Regions from separate parts of the Butyricicoccus sp. AF18-9LB genome, predicted to be linked through region 1. Evidence: a T-box and tRNA genes for the amino acid it is inferred to sense, from the RefSeq annotation. Region 1 holds a T-box; the other holds one or more tRNA genes.
What was found. The T-box of region 1 lies ahead of PGY33_RS11480 (valine--tRNA ligase). A T-box ahead of a tRNA ligase gene usually reads a tRNA of that ligase, here a tRNA-Val.

Region 1 (6,199 bases):
GGGGTAAAGTGGGTTTACAGTCAAGTGTTTTCGGGGAAAATGTTAAGAAAAAAGAGTGGATAAAACTCCACTCTTTCTTATTTTAATTCAGCTTAATTCAGCGCTGCGATGGACTCCTCCAGCTTTGCGAGGTGCTCGCGCAGCTTTTCGGCCTTTTCGCGCTCGGCTGCAACAACCTTCTCAGGTGCCTTATCGACAAACTTCGGGTTGTTCAGCTTCTTCATAACAAAGTCGATATCCGCCTCGACCTTGCTCTTTTCCTTGCCGAGACGGGCCCGCTCGGCCTCAAAGTCGATGAGGTCGCCCATCGGCATATAAATCTGTGCGTCGCCGGTGACTACGGATGCCATCTTGGCAGCGTCCGCCGGAACCGCGTCGATGAGTTCAATCTCGGAAGCGTATGCCAGCTTGGGGAAGAAGCCTGCGCCTGCGGAGAACGTATCCTTCTTCTCGGTCAGGATGAGCACCTTGGCCTTCTTGGAGGGCGGTACGTTCATCTCGGCACGGCGGTTGCGGATGGCGCGGACAGCGTCCATCAGGCTCTCCATCTGTGCCTCCTCCGCGGCAAAGTGCAGCTCGTCCTTGTATTCCGGCCATGCGGATACCATAACGGACGGACCCTCATGCGGCAGCGCCTGCCAGATGGTCTCGGTGATGAACGGCATGAACGGGTGCAGCAGCTGCATCGCACCGCTCAGCACATAGCAGAGCACCTTCTGTACGTTCTCGTCGCCGGTCTGCAGACGGGTCTTTGCAATTTCGATATACCAGTCGCAGAAGTTCTCCCAGATGAAGTCGTTCAGCTTGGCAGCCGCCAGACCCAGCTCGTACTGGTCGATGTTGCGGGTAACATCGGCAACCAGTGTGTTGAACTTGCTGATGATCCACTTGTCCTCGATGGTAAGGTCGGCGGGCAGCTGGACTGCCTTGTCCTTGTCGATGGTCAGGTTCATCTGGATAAAGCGGGATGCGTTCCAAATCTTGTTGCAGAAGTTGCGGGACGCCTGTACGCGCTCGTCCGAGAAACGCATATCGTTTCCGGGGCTGTTGCCGGTTGCGAGGGTGAAGCGCAGCGCGTCCGCGCCGTACTGGTCGATAACCTCGAGCGGGTCGATGCCGTTGCCGAGCGACTTGGACATCTTGCGGCCCTGTGCATCGCGCACCAGACCGTGGATATAAACCGTCTCGAACGGGGTTTCGCCCATGTGCTCCACACCGGAGAAGATCATGCGGGCAACCCAGAAGAAGATAATATCATAGCCGGTAACGAGCGTAGAGGTCGGGTAGAAATAGTCAAGCTCCTTGGTCTTGTCCGGCCAGCCGAGCGTGGAGAACGGCCACAGCGCAGAGGAAAACCAGGTGTCGAGAACGTCCTCTTCCTGACGGATGTTCTTGCTGCCGCACTTCGGGCAGGTGCATACATCGGTCTTGGAAACGGTCATCTCACCGCAGTCGTCGCAGTAGAACGCCGGAATGCGGTGACCCCACCACAGCTGACGGGAGATACACCAGTCGTGTACGTTTTCCATCCAGCGCAGGTAGGTCTTGGAGAAACGGTCGGGCACGAACTTGGTCTTGCCCTCGTTTACAACGTCCATAGCGGGCTTGGCGAGCGGCGCCATCTTGACGAACCACTGCGCCGAGGTCATCGGCTCAACGGTGGTGCCGCAGCGGTAGCAGGTGCCGACGTTGTGCTCGTGGTCCTCAATCTTGACCAGATAGCCGCCTTCCTCAAGGTCCTTTACAACCGCCTTGCGGCACTCGTAGCGGTCCATGCCCTCGTACTTGCCGCCGTTTGCGTTGACGGTCGCGTCCTCGTTGAACACGAGAATCTGCTCGAGGTTGTGGCGCTGACCCATCTCGAAGTCGTTCGGGTCGTGGCACGGCGTAACCTTAACACAGCCGGTGCCGAACTCCATATCAACGTACTCGTCACCGAAGATCGGAATCTCGCGGTTCATGATCGGGAGGATGCAGGTCTTGCCGATCAGGTGCTTGTAGCGCTCGTCGTTCGGGTTGACGGCAACGCCGGTATCGCCCATGAAGGTCTCCGGACGGGTGGTCGCAACGACCAGATCGCCCGAGCCGTCCGTCAGCGGATAGCGGATGTGCCACAGCTTGCCCGGCTGGGTTTCGTACTCGACCTCGGCATCGGACAGGGCGGTCGCGCAGTGCGGGCACCAGTTGATGATGCGGTGGCCCTTGTAGATGAGGCCCTTGTTGTACAGGTTTACGAATACCTCGCGGACAGCCTTGGAGCAGCCCTCGTCCATGGTGAAGCGCTCGCGGTCCCAGTCGCAGGAGGTGCCGAGCTTCTTGAGCTGGCTGATAATGCGGTTGCCGAACTTGTCCTTCCACGCCCATACGCGCTTGAGGAACTCCTCACGGCCGAGGTCGTAACGGGTCAGGCCCTCCTCCTTGCGGAGGTTCTCCTCTACCTTGATCTGGGTTGCAATACCGGCGTGATCGGTGCCCGGCATCCACAGCGCCTCGTAGCCCTGCATGCGCTTGGTGCGGATGAGGATATCCTGCAGGGTCTCGTCGAATGCGTGGCCCATGTGCAGCTGGCCGGTAACATTCGGAGGCGGAATAACGATGGTGTACGGTTTCTTGTCCGGATTGACCTCGGCGTGGAAGAAGCCGGAATCGACCCAGAACTTGTACAGCTTGTCCTCGACCGATTTCGGGTCGTAGGTCTTAGGCAGTTCGCTCATTGATCTATCTCCTTCAATTTGATTTACGATATAAATGCGGGATACTTCTGTGCAAACAAAAAAGAGCATACTCATCCCGACAACAGGACGAAGTATGCTCCGTGGTACCACCTGAATTCGCGTAAAGACGCGCACTCGTTGCCCCGTAACGCGGGTTAGACGGAACAGCTTAACAAAAATTCGGCTGTTCTGCTCCAAAGCGACCTTCTTCTTCCCCGCCGAGGTGCTTGCACCGACCGCACCCTCTCTAAACGCGCAAAGGAAAAATACTCCTCTTTTTCATGGCATTTGTGTATTAACTTTAATATTATAGCTGTTAAATTCGGGTTTGTCAAGGGATATCCCTTGTTTTCCGGCACCAACCCTCTGGGGCACGCGAACTGCGCAGGCGGTTCGCTCCTGACGGGCGGCTCCTTTTCAGCACCGGCTGAGCGGGGTGCGCGAACTGCCGCAGGCGGGTTCGCCCCTAACGGGCGGGGAGTTTTTCGCTGAACCTCAGCGGGGGGATTCGCCGTCTGCGGACGGCGGGGACGTTGCGGCGCCCGCCGCGGGGGCAAAAAGGAAGGGACACCTGCGGTTTCCCTTCCTCTTTGAACTCCTACCTTTCCCTTGTTTCCTAATCTGACGCAGATTTCCTATATGTGACCGCTTCGAAAAATAGGAACGGCAGTCGGGTTCCCTCAGCGTGTCTTTCTCCGCCTTTTCGCAGTTCACAGACAGCGTACTGCTACACATACGGGTTAATCAACGCAGGCGCGGCATAGCAGTGCCGCGCAAATCCTTGGCACGTTGTAACGCACGGCACCTGCGAATTAAGCGTTTGGTACAATTTATCTTCGTAGACCCTGTCTATTATAACGTGCTTACGACTTGCGCGGCACGGTTATGCCGCGCCTGCGTAGAGTTAATCTTATGTGTAGCAGTAATCTGCCTGTGAACTGCGAATATTTTGCGAAACAAACGCAACGGTAACCCGACTGCCGTTCCCCTATTTCGCAGCGGTCACATGTAGGCAATCTGCGCCAGACTATCCAAGGGAAAGGGGTGATTCACAAGAGGGTGGAAACCGCAGGTGTCTACCCTCTTGTGCCCCCGCCGGGTAGGCGCACTCCCCGCTGAGGTTCAGCGAAAACCTCCCCGCCCGTCAGGGGCGAACACGCCTGCGGCAGTTCGTGCCCCCCGCTCAGCCGGTGCTGAAAAAACCTGCCGCCCGGATAGGGTGAACCGCCTGCGCGGTTCAAGTCCCCCGGTCAGCCGGTGCAGAGAAACAGACTCCCGCCCGGCAGGAACTTACGAAAGTCTCCGCTTAAACTCCTCATACCCAAACATACGCACAACCTCATCCGTGCCGTCGGCGCGCCGGATGGCGATCAGCGGCAGCGGCATACCGTTAAACGTATTGGTCTTGACCATGGTGTAGAGCGCCATGTCCTCGAACACGACCTGCTCACCGGCGCCGAGCGCCACATCGAACGAATACTCGCCGATGACATCGCCTGCGAGGCAGGAGCGGCCGGTCAGCAGATAGGTGAACGCCTTTTTGCCCGGCTCGCCGCCGCGGTACACCGGCGGACGGTACGGCACCTCGAGCACGTCCGGCATATGGCACGCCGCCGAGGTATCCAGGATCGCAATGTCCTTATGGTTGTGCATCACCTCAAGCACGGTGGCGACCAGATAGCCCGCATTCAGCACAACGGCCTCGCCCGGCTCCAGATAAACCTGCACCTTGTACTTTTTCTGCAGATAATCAATGCAGTGCACCAACGTTTCCACATCGTAATCCGCGCGGGTGATATGGTGGCCGCCGCCGAGGTTGATCCATTTCAGGCCATCCATATACTGACCGAAATTCTGCTCAAATGCAGCGACAGTCCGCACCAGATCGTCCGAATTCTGCTCGCAGAGCGTGTGGAAATGGAAGCCCTCAATGCCGTCGAGCAGCTCCGGCTGAAAATTCTCTATCGTAATGCCGAGGCGCGAATCCGGACCGCACGGGTCGTACATCGCGTGGTCGCTCGGCTGCGTGGAGCACTCCGGATTGAGCCGCAGGCCGCAGCTCTTCCCTGCCGCGCGGGCAAGGCTGCCGTAGGCCTTCCACTGCGTGAACGAGTTGAACACAATGTGGTCGGCGTACTCCAGAAGCTCGCGGAACTCGCCCTCCGCGTAGGCCGGCGCGTAGACATGGGTCTCGCCGCCGAATTCCTCATGACCGAGCCGTGCCTCGTACAGACCGGAGGCCGTTGTGCCCGCCAGATACTCCCGAATCAGCGGGTACACGGAAAACATCGAGAACGCCTTCTGCGCCAGCAGGATCTTCGCGCCGGTGCGTCTGGCAACGTCCCGCAGGACGGCCAGATTCTGCACCAGACGGTTTTCATCGAGCAGGTAGCAGGGCGTAGGAAGCTCAGTAAATTTCATATCAGTCCACCAGTACCGGCTTGTCGTTGATCTGCCACGGCAGACCCCACTTGTTCAGCGCCTCCATGTACGGATCGGGATCAAACTCCTCGACCGTGTACACGCCCGGCTTGTTCCACTTGCCGGTCAGCAGCATCGCCGCGCCGATCATCGCCGGAACGCCGGTGGTGTAGCTGATGGCCTGCGAGCCGACCTCGCGGTAGCACTCCTCGTGGTCGCAGACGTTGTAAATGTAGGCGGTCTTTTCCTTGCCGTCCTTCTTGCCGGTGAAAATGCAGCCGATGTTGGTCTTGCCCTTGGTGCGCGGACCGAGCGTTGCCGGATCGGGCAGCAGCGCCTTGAGGAACTGGATCGGCACGATCTGGTGGCCCTCAAACTCGATCGGGGTGGTGGACAGCATGCCAACGTTCTCAAGGCAGTTCATGTGGGTCAGGTAGGACTGACCGAAGGTCATGAAGAAGCGGATGCGCTGCACGCCCGGAATATTCTTGGCGAGGGACTCGATCTCCTCGTGGTGGAGCAGGTACATGTCCTTGTGGCCGACCTGATCGAAGTCGTACTCGCGCTTGATGCTCATCGCCGGGATTTCAACCCAGTGACCGTTCTCCCAGTACGAGCCGGGCGCGGATACCTCACGCAGATTGATCTCCGGGTTGAAGTTGGTCGCGAACGGATAGCCGTGGTCGCCGCCGTTGCAGTCCAGGATGTCGATGGTGTCGATTTCATCGAACAGGTGCTTCTGTGCGTAAGCGCAGTACGCCTGCGTTACGCCCGGGTCAAAGCCGGAGCCGAGCAGAGCGGTCAGACCGGCCTCCTCAAACTTCTTCTTGTACGCCCACTGCCAGGAGTAGTCAAAGTACGCGGTAAAGCCCTCGTCCTTGCAGCGCTTCTCGTAAATGGCGCGCCACTCCGGATCGTCGGTGTCCTCCGGCTCGTAGTTTGCCGTATCCATGTAGTTTACGCCGCACTTGAGGCACGCATCCATGATGGTCAGGTCCTGATACGGCAGCGCAATGTTCATCACGATGTCCGGCTTGTACTCGTCGATGAGCGCGCACAGCTCG
Region 2 (6,199 bases), on a different contig from region 1:
CGAGGCTGTCCGTTGGTACCAGATTGCCGCAAACCGCGGCAACGTACTGGCGATGGGTCGTCTGGCATGGCTGTACAGCACCGGTACCGGCGTTCCGCAGGATGCGGCCTTCGCCTTCCAGTATTTTCTCAAGGCCGCTCAGGGCGGCAACGCAGCGTGCATGATGAACACCGCCATCCTGTACGCACGCGGCGAAGGCACGCCGCATAATGCGCGCGAGGCGCTCTACTGGGCCGAGCAGGCCAAGAAGCACGGCGCTCCGCAGGCCGAGCAGCTCATCAATGCCATCAAGAAGAACGGATAAGATCGAAAACCGGCGTTTTTACGTCGGTTTTTCTTTTTTTTTGCAGGTCAGATCAAGCGGCACAGCTCATTTTCCTGTATAATGCAGGGACAAGGAGGGATTTTCATGCAAAACTGGCATGACAATGTTCTGTGGCTGATCGCCGAGATTGACCGCTGTATCCGTGCGCATGAGGGCGAAACGCTGACACTCGCGTATTCAGCCCGGCTGCTTGACTATTCGCAGTCGCAGGTTTCGCATACATTCGCAACTACGTGAGCATCGGTTACTGGGATTTTATGTAAAAGCAGGCTCGCATTCCCGGAGCGGATTTAGAAACGGTCAGCGCGCTTCTGCGGCAGCTTGCCCCCGAAGCCGAGCAGCAGATGGCGTTCGTGAACGAGCCGAGCGGCCGCCGGCTGCTGTCTGGATACCGCACCCGGTCGTGTGTTCTATTTTGTGCACGATTGTGTACGTTTCTGGAAGTATATCCGGCCTGTTGTTCGATTTTGAAAAAAACAGTTGAAATTCCTTCTCGATGGTGATATAGTTATACAGTTACTCATTTTCACCGATTGGAAAGGAATTTCATGACATTTTATCAGGAATTACAGGTCAATCAGGCAGGCTCAAAGAAAATCATCCGTGAGAGTGCGTCACAGCGCGAAAAGCTGTACCATATTGCCGTATACTTGACCAAAATTGCGATAACCGTCGCATTCTGCTTTGTTTTCGTTTCACTTTACAGTCTGGGCTTCGGCGCGGACAACAGCATTGTCGGCGTGGTCGTACTGCTGTATCTGCTCGTATTCCGCAGCGCACATCTGTGCATTCGCACAGGGCAGTCCACGCTGCTGCTCGCCGGCTTTTTCGGCATTATGGCTGTCGGACCGCATGCAGCCAATCTGGCCGGCCCGGTCGGCGGATTGTTCATCAATGCTGCTGCGATTGCCCTGCTCATTCTGTTCGGCTGCCACGAGCCGAGAATGTTCAATCAGTCCACACTCGTGCTCGGCTATCTGCTGCTGTATGGTTACGATGTGGGCGGGCACGCCTATCAAATGCGCCTGTTTGGACTTGCTGCCGGTGCGCTTCTGGTCTGCGCGGTATTCTATGGCAACCATCGCGGCAATGCCTATGAGCTCTGTGCAGGAGACATCCTTCCTGCTTTCGATCTGCGCCATCCGCGCTCCAAATGGCAGCTTTGCCAGATCATCTGCGTTCCGCTCGTGCTTTTCCTTGCAGAGCTGAGCGGCATGCCGCGTGCGATGTGGGCGGGCATTGCCGCCATGAGCGCAATCCTTCCCGCGATGGACGATATGCGCTACCGCGTTCGCTGGCGTATCATCGGAAATATCGCAGGTGTTTGCTGCTTTTTAGTGTTGTATTTTCTGCTTCCGTCCTCGATTTACGCCTACATCGGCGTGATTGGCGGCATCGGTGTCGGTTTTTCCGCGAAATACGGCTGGCAGGCTGTGTTCAACACGTTCGGTGCGCTCGCTATTGCAACCAGCGCATACGGACTCAAAAGCGCGGTCGGTCTGCGTGTCGCGCAGAATGTGTTCGGCGTGGTCTTTGCGCTGCTGTTCTGCCTGATTCTCCAACGCATTTTTGCCCGCTGGGAGCGCTCTGCGAGCTGAGCAAACAGCTGTTCTGTGCAAATGCACGGAACAGCTGTTTCTTTTTCGCGCACACCGTAAACCATTTTTATAAAATCAGTTGACATTGCAGTAAATCTGTGGTTTAATGCAATAAGCAAAACAACGAGGAGGAACTCCCAATGAGTGACATTTCCAGCAAGCCCGCACAGCGCAGCGCGTTTTCCGTGCGCGACATCTGCTATTCCGGACTGTTCGCGGCGGTCATCGCGATCATGGCGCAGATTTCCATTCCGATGCCCGGCGGCGTACCCATGACCATGCAGACGTTTGCGATTACACTGGCGGCTGTCGTTCTCGGCGCCAAACTGAGCACGGTTTCAAGCGTAATTTATCTGCTGCTCGGTGCCGTCGGCATACCGGTGCTCGCGAACTTTTCCGGCGGTTTTGACAAGTTTATCGGTCCTACCGGCGGTTTTCTGATCTCCTTCCCGCTGATGGCGTTTATCATCGGCTGGGGCGCCGATCACCGTCATGCATTCCGCGGCGCATATGTACTCGCACTGATCATCGGCACGATTGCCAACTATGTTGTCGGCACGGCGATGTTCTGCGTACTCATGAACAGCTCGATCGCCGCAGGCGTGACCGCATGCGTGCTGCCGTTCATCCCGACCGCTGTCATCAAGGCTGTTCTTGCAACCGTGATCGGCTTTCTCGTTCGCAAGCGCATCCCGGGGATCAAGGCATGATCCGGCTGCGCCCGCATCATCTGCTTTGCACACAAGGCTACTCCGGCAGGGGCTATAGCACAGAATTTGTGCAAAATATGAGTGCGATTGTGCATTCTCTGCGAAATGTACCGGGAACCCGAATCCGGCTTGTCTTTGGCTCGGATTCTCTGTGCGCGCACTGCCCGCACCACACCGCCGACGACCTGTGCGAAGCACAGGAAAAGGTCTCCCGTTTTGACCGAAAGACGGTCGAATACTTTGATCTGCACGAGGGCGAGTATGTTTATCAGGACCTGATCCGTGCAATCGACACACAAATGACCCCGGCCATGCTGGAGGATATTTGTCGCGGATGTGCGTGGTACCCCGTCAGCGCCTGCAAAAAGAATATCTGCGGAAAATGAGATGAGGCACACCGAAAGGTGTGCCTCTCCCCCTGTCGTCCGAAAATATGTTGTCACTTCTCACAATTTATCATGTCCAGTTTCAGATATTCCTACAAATTTCCATCAAGATATTGACAACCACCTTCAAGGTGGTTATTCTTATCTTATAACAAACACCTTATAGGTGATTATCAAAACAGAGGTGAGGCCAATGAAGCGCTTCAAGCTGTCCAACTCCGAGGAAATTCTGATGGACACCTTATGGCGGGAAAACCGTCCGCTCACAACGCTGCAGCTTGCCGAAAAAATTACGGAAGCCAGCTGGAACACCAATTATATCGACAAACTGCTCGGTCAGCTTGTCAAAAAAGGCATGGTGCAGGTCAGCGGTCTGCTGCAGAACGGACGCTATCAGTCGCGGCAGTTTGTCCCCTGCTACACCAAGGACGAATTTCTGGCGAACATGCTCGAGGAGCAAGGCGTGAACCAGGCACTGTTTGCCCGAATCGCCGTGGCGCTGTTCAAAAAACCTGCCAAATCAAAGGAATCCGAGCAGGAAGAAAAGCTGATTGCCGAGCTGGAAAAAATGGTCGATCAGTACGAAGCTGCGCTGCAGAACAAAGAAGATAAATAATATGCAAATAACCCTATTTTCCTTTATATCTGCACTTTTATGGAGCAGTTTGTTGATTATTGTGATTTATCTTGTGCGGCGCACACGCTTCCGGCCGCATTTCGGCATGCTGACCATGGTGCTGCTGTACCTGTTCTGCGCCGCGCGCCTGCTGCTGCCGCTCGAGTTTCCGCACGCAGTGATTGTGAGCGACAGCGTCGTGTATCCGCGTATCTACAGCTTTCTGACGCGCAAGCCCGAGCCGGTCACACACCTGCCGGTCGGACTGCTTTTGTGCGCAATCTGGCTGTTCGGCACAGTTTTTCTGCTGATTCGTTACGCGCTGCAGTATCGCAAAGCCATCCGCGCTGCGCGACAAGCCGGGCCATGGGACTGCCGCACGGCTTCCCTGCTGAGCGAGATCCGGCGGCAGACCGGCCGCACCATCAAAGTTCGCGGACGTACAGCCGCGAATATCGAATCTGCCTTTGGCGTAGGTGTGCTGCGCCGGTACATCATTCTGCCGGACAAGACGTACACAGATGCCGAACTGCACTACATTCTGCTGCACGAGTACACGCATTTTCTCAACCATGATACGGCTGTCAAGCTGCTCGTAACGCTGTACTGCATCATTTTCTGGTGGAATCCGATCGTATACCTGCTGCAAAAGGATTTGGAACAGACGCTTGAGCTTAAATGCGACCGTGCGATTGCACAGACGCTGAACGCACAGGAACGTACAGCCTATCTGCGCGCCATCCTCGCCGCAATGAAGCAAGGCTGCACACAGCAGCCGGTGCCGCAGCCGTCCACGGCCCTGTTTCGCGCCGAGGCGGACAAGGCCATGCGGGAGCGGTTCACCGCCGTGCTCGCCTGCGCGGAGCAGCCGAACGACCGAACCGCAAGCGCCGTACTCATCGGCAGCTTTGCCGTCCTGCTGGCACTGTCGTATGCAGTGCTGCCGCAGCCGGCATTCGAGCCGCCGGCCGAGCCTGACAGCAGCTCGACCGTCTATTTTAACGACGAGAATGCCTATCTCAAGCAAAGTGCGGACGGACGATACTGGCTGTGCGTTGACGGCCACAAGCCGTATGAGCTGACAGAAGGTGACGTGCAATTTTATCTGGAGCACTCGGTTTTCAAATATATCCGCGAGACCGAGCAATAAAAGGCAGCTGCCGAAGGATAGCGGCAGCACAGAGAGTAAAAGCAAAATGTGGGACGAAATAGAAGCAGCTGAGATGTGGGGTCTCAGCTGCTTTTTGTGCAGACAAAAGAAAAAGCCACTCAAAATGAGTGGCTTGGTGGTGGACATTAACGGGTTCGAACCGCTGACCTTCCGCACGTCAAGCGGATGCTCTTCCAGCTGAGCTAAATGTCCAAATCAGGGACGGCGGCTGCCATCCCTGCTGGCTGCAAGTTTTTACTTGGTCTTGCTGCGGCCCAGATACTCACCGGTACGGGTGTCGATCTGGATGCGCTCACCCTGCTCGATAAAGATCGGAACCTTAACAACAGCACCGGTCTCAACGGTAGCGGGCTTGAGTACGTTAGTAGCAGTGTTGCCCTTAACGCCCGGCTCGGTCTCAGTGATCTCGAGCTCAACGAACAGCGGCGGCTCAACTGCGAAAACGCTGCCCTTGTAGGAAAGAACCTTAACGTTCTCGTTCTCCTTCACGAAGCGGAAATCATCGCCCAGAGTATCCTTGCTAATCGGAATCTGCTCGTAGGTCTCGTTGTCCATGAAGTAGTACAGGTCGCCTTCATTGTACAGATACTGCATCTCGCGGCGCTCTACGAAAGCCTCCTCGAACTTAGCAGTCGGGTTGAAGGAGGTCTCAGTAACCGCACCGGTTACGACGTTCTTCATCTTGACACGAACAAAAGCAGCGCCCTTGCCCGGCTTTACATGCTGGAACTCAATAACCTGCTGTACCTGACCGTCCATTTCAAAAGTTACGCCGTTACGAAATTCACCTGCGGTCATAATCGCTATGCCTCCAAATAATAGTATTTTTTACATCATTAAGCATTATTCGACTGTTCATACAAAACAGTGCTTGTATATAATACCCTATTTTCGCGTATTTTGCAAGAGGGTAACGCATATTTTCTTGAAAAATTTTATCGCGGTGGAACTCGGCGCTTTCCTGCACTGGTTGACCGGGGCATACGAACTGCCGCAGGCGGGTTCGGCCCTAACGGGCGGCACCTTTTTCTGCCCCGGCGGACCGGGGTGCTCGAACTGCCGCAGGCGGGTTCGCCCTGACGGGGCGGCTCCTTTTCTGCACCGGAAAGCCGGGGTGCGCGAACTGCGTTAGCGTGTTCGCCCCTAATGGGCGGCTCCTTTTCTGCACCGACCCAGCGGGGCACTCGAACTGCCGCAGGCGTGTTCGCCCTGACGGGGCGGCTCCTTTTTCTGCACCGGAAAGCCGGGGTGCGCGAACTGCGTTAGCGTGTTCGCCCCTGACGGGCGGCTCCTTTTCTGCACCAGCGGACCGGGGTGCTCGAACTGCCGCAGGCGGGTTCGCCCTTTCCGGGCGGGAAGTTTTCCGCTGAACCTCAGCGGGGGGATTCGCCGT

Region 2: it has a tRNA-Val gene. The T-box ahead of PGY33_RS11480 (valine--tRNA ligase) is inferred to sense a tRNA for this amino acid. The anticodon was not compared.

What each region holds. Positions count from the first base shown of each region.
Region 1 is NZ_JAQCWA010000023.1:418-6,616, reverse strand. It holds gene PGY33_RS11480 (valine--tRNA ligase) at 93-2,714, opposite strand; T-box leader at 2,795-3,006, opposite strand; gene nspC (carboxynorspermidine decarboxylase) at 4,005-5,135, opposite strand; gene PGY33_RS11470 (saccharopine dehydrogenase family protein) at 5,137-6,199, opposite strand, start outside.
Region 2 is NZ_JAQCWA010000038.1:10,296-16,494, forward strand. It holds gene PGY33_RS13525 (tetratricopeptide repeat protein) at 1-304, shown strand, start outside; gene PGY33_RS13530 (hypothetical protein) at 410-562, shown strand; gene PGY33_RS13535 (FUSC family protein) at 874-1,923, shown strand; gene PGY33_RS13540 (biotin transporter BioY) at 2,064-2,633, shown strand; gene PGY33_RS13545 (DUF1284 domain-containing protein) at 2,630-3,019, shown strand; gene PGY33_RS13550 (BlaI/MecI/CopY family transcriptional regulator) at 3,213-3,635, shown strand; gene PGY33_RS13555 (M56 family metallopeptidase) at 3,697-4,785, shown strand; tRNA gene PGY33_RS13560 (tRNA-Val) at 4,923-4,998, opposite strand; gene efp (elongation factor P) at 5,041-5,607, opposite strand.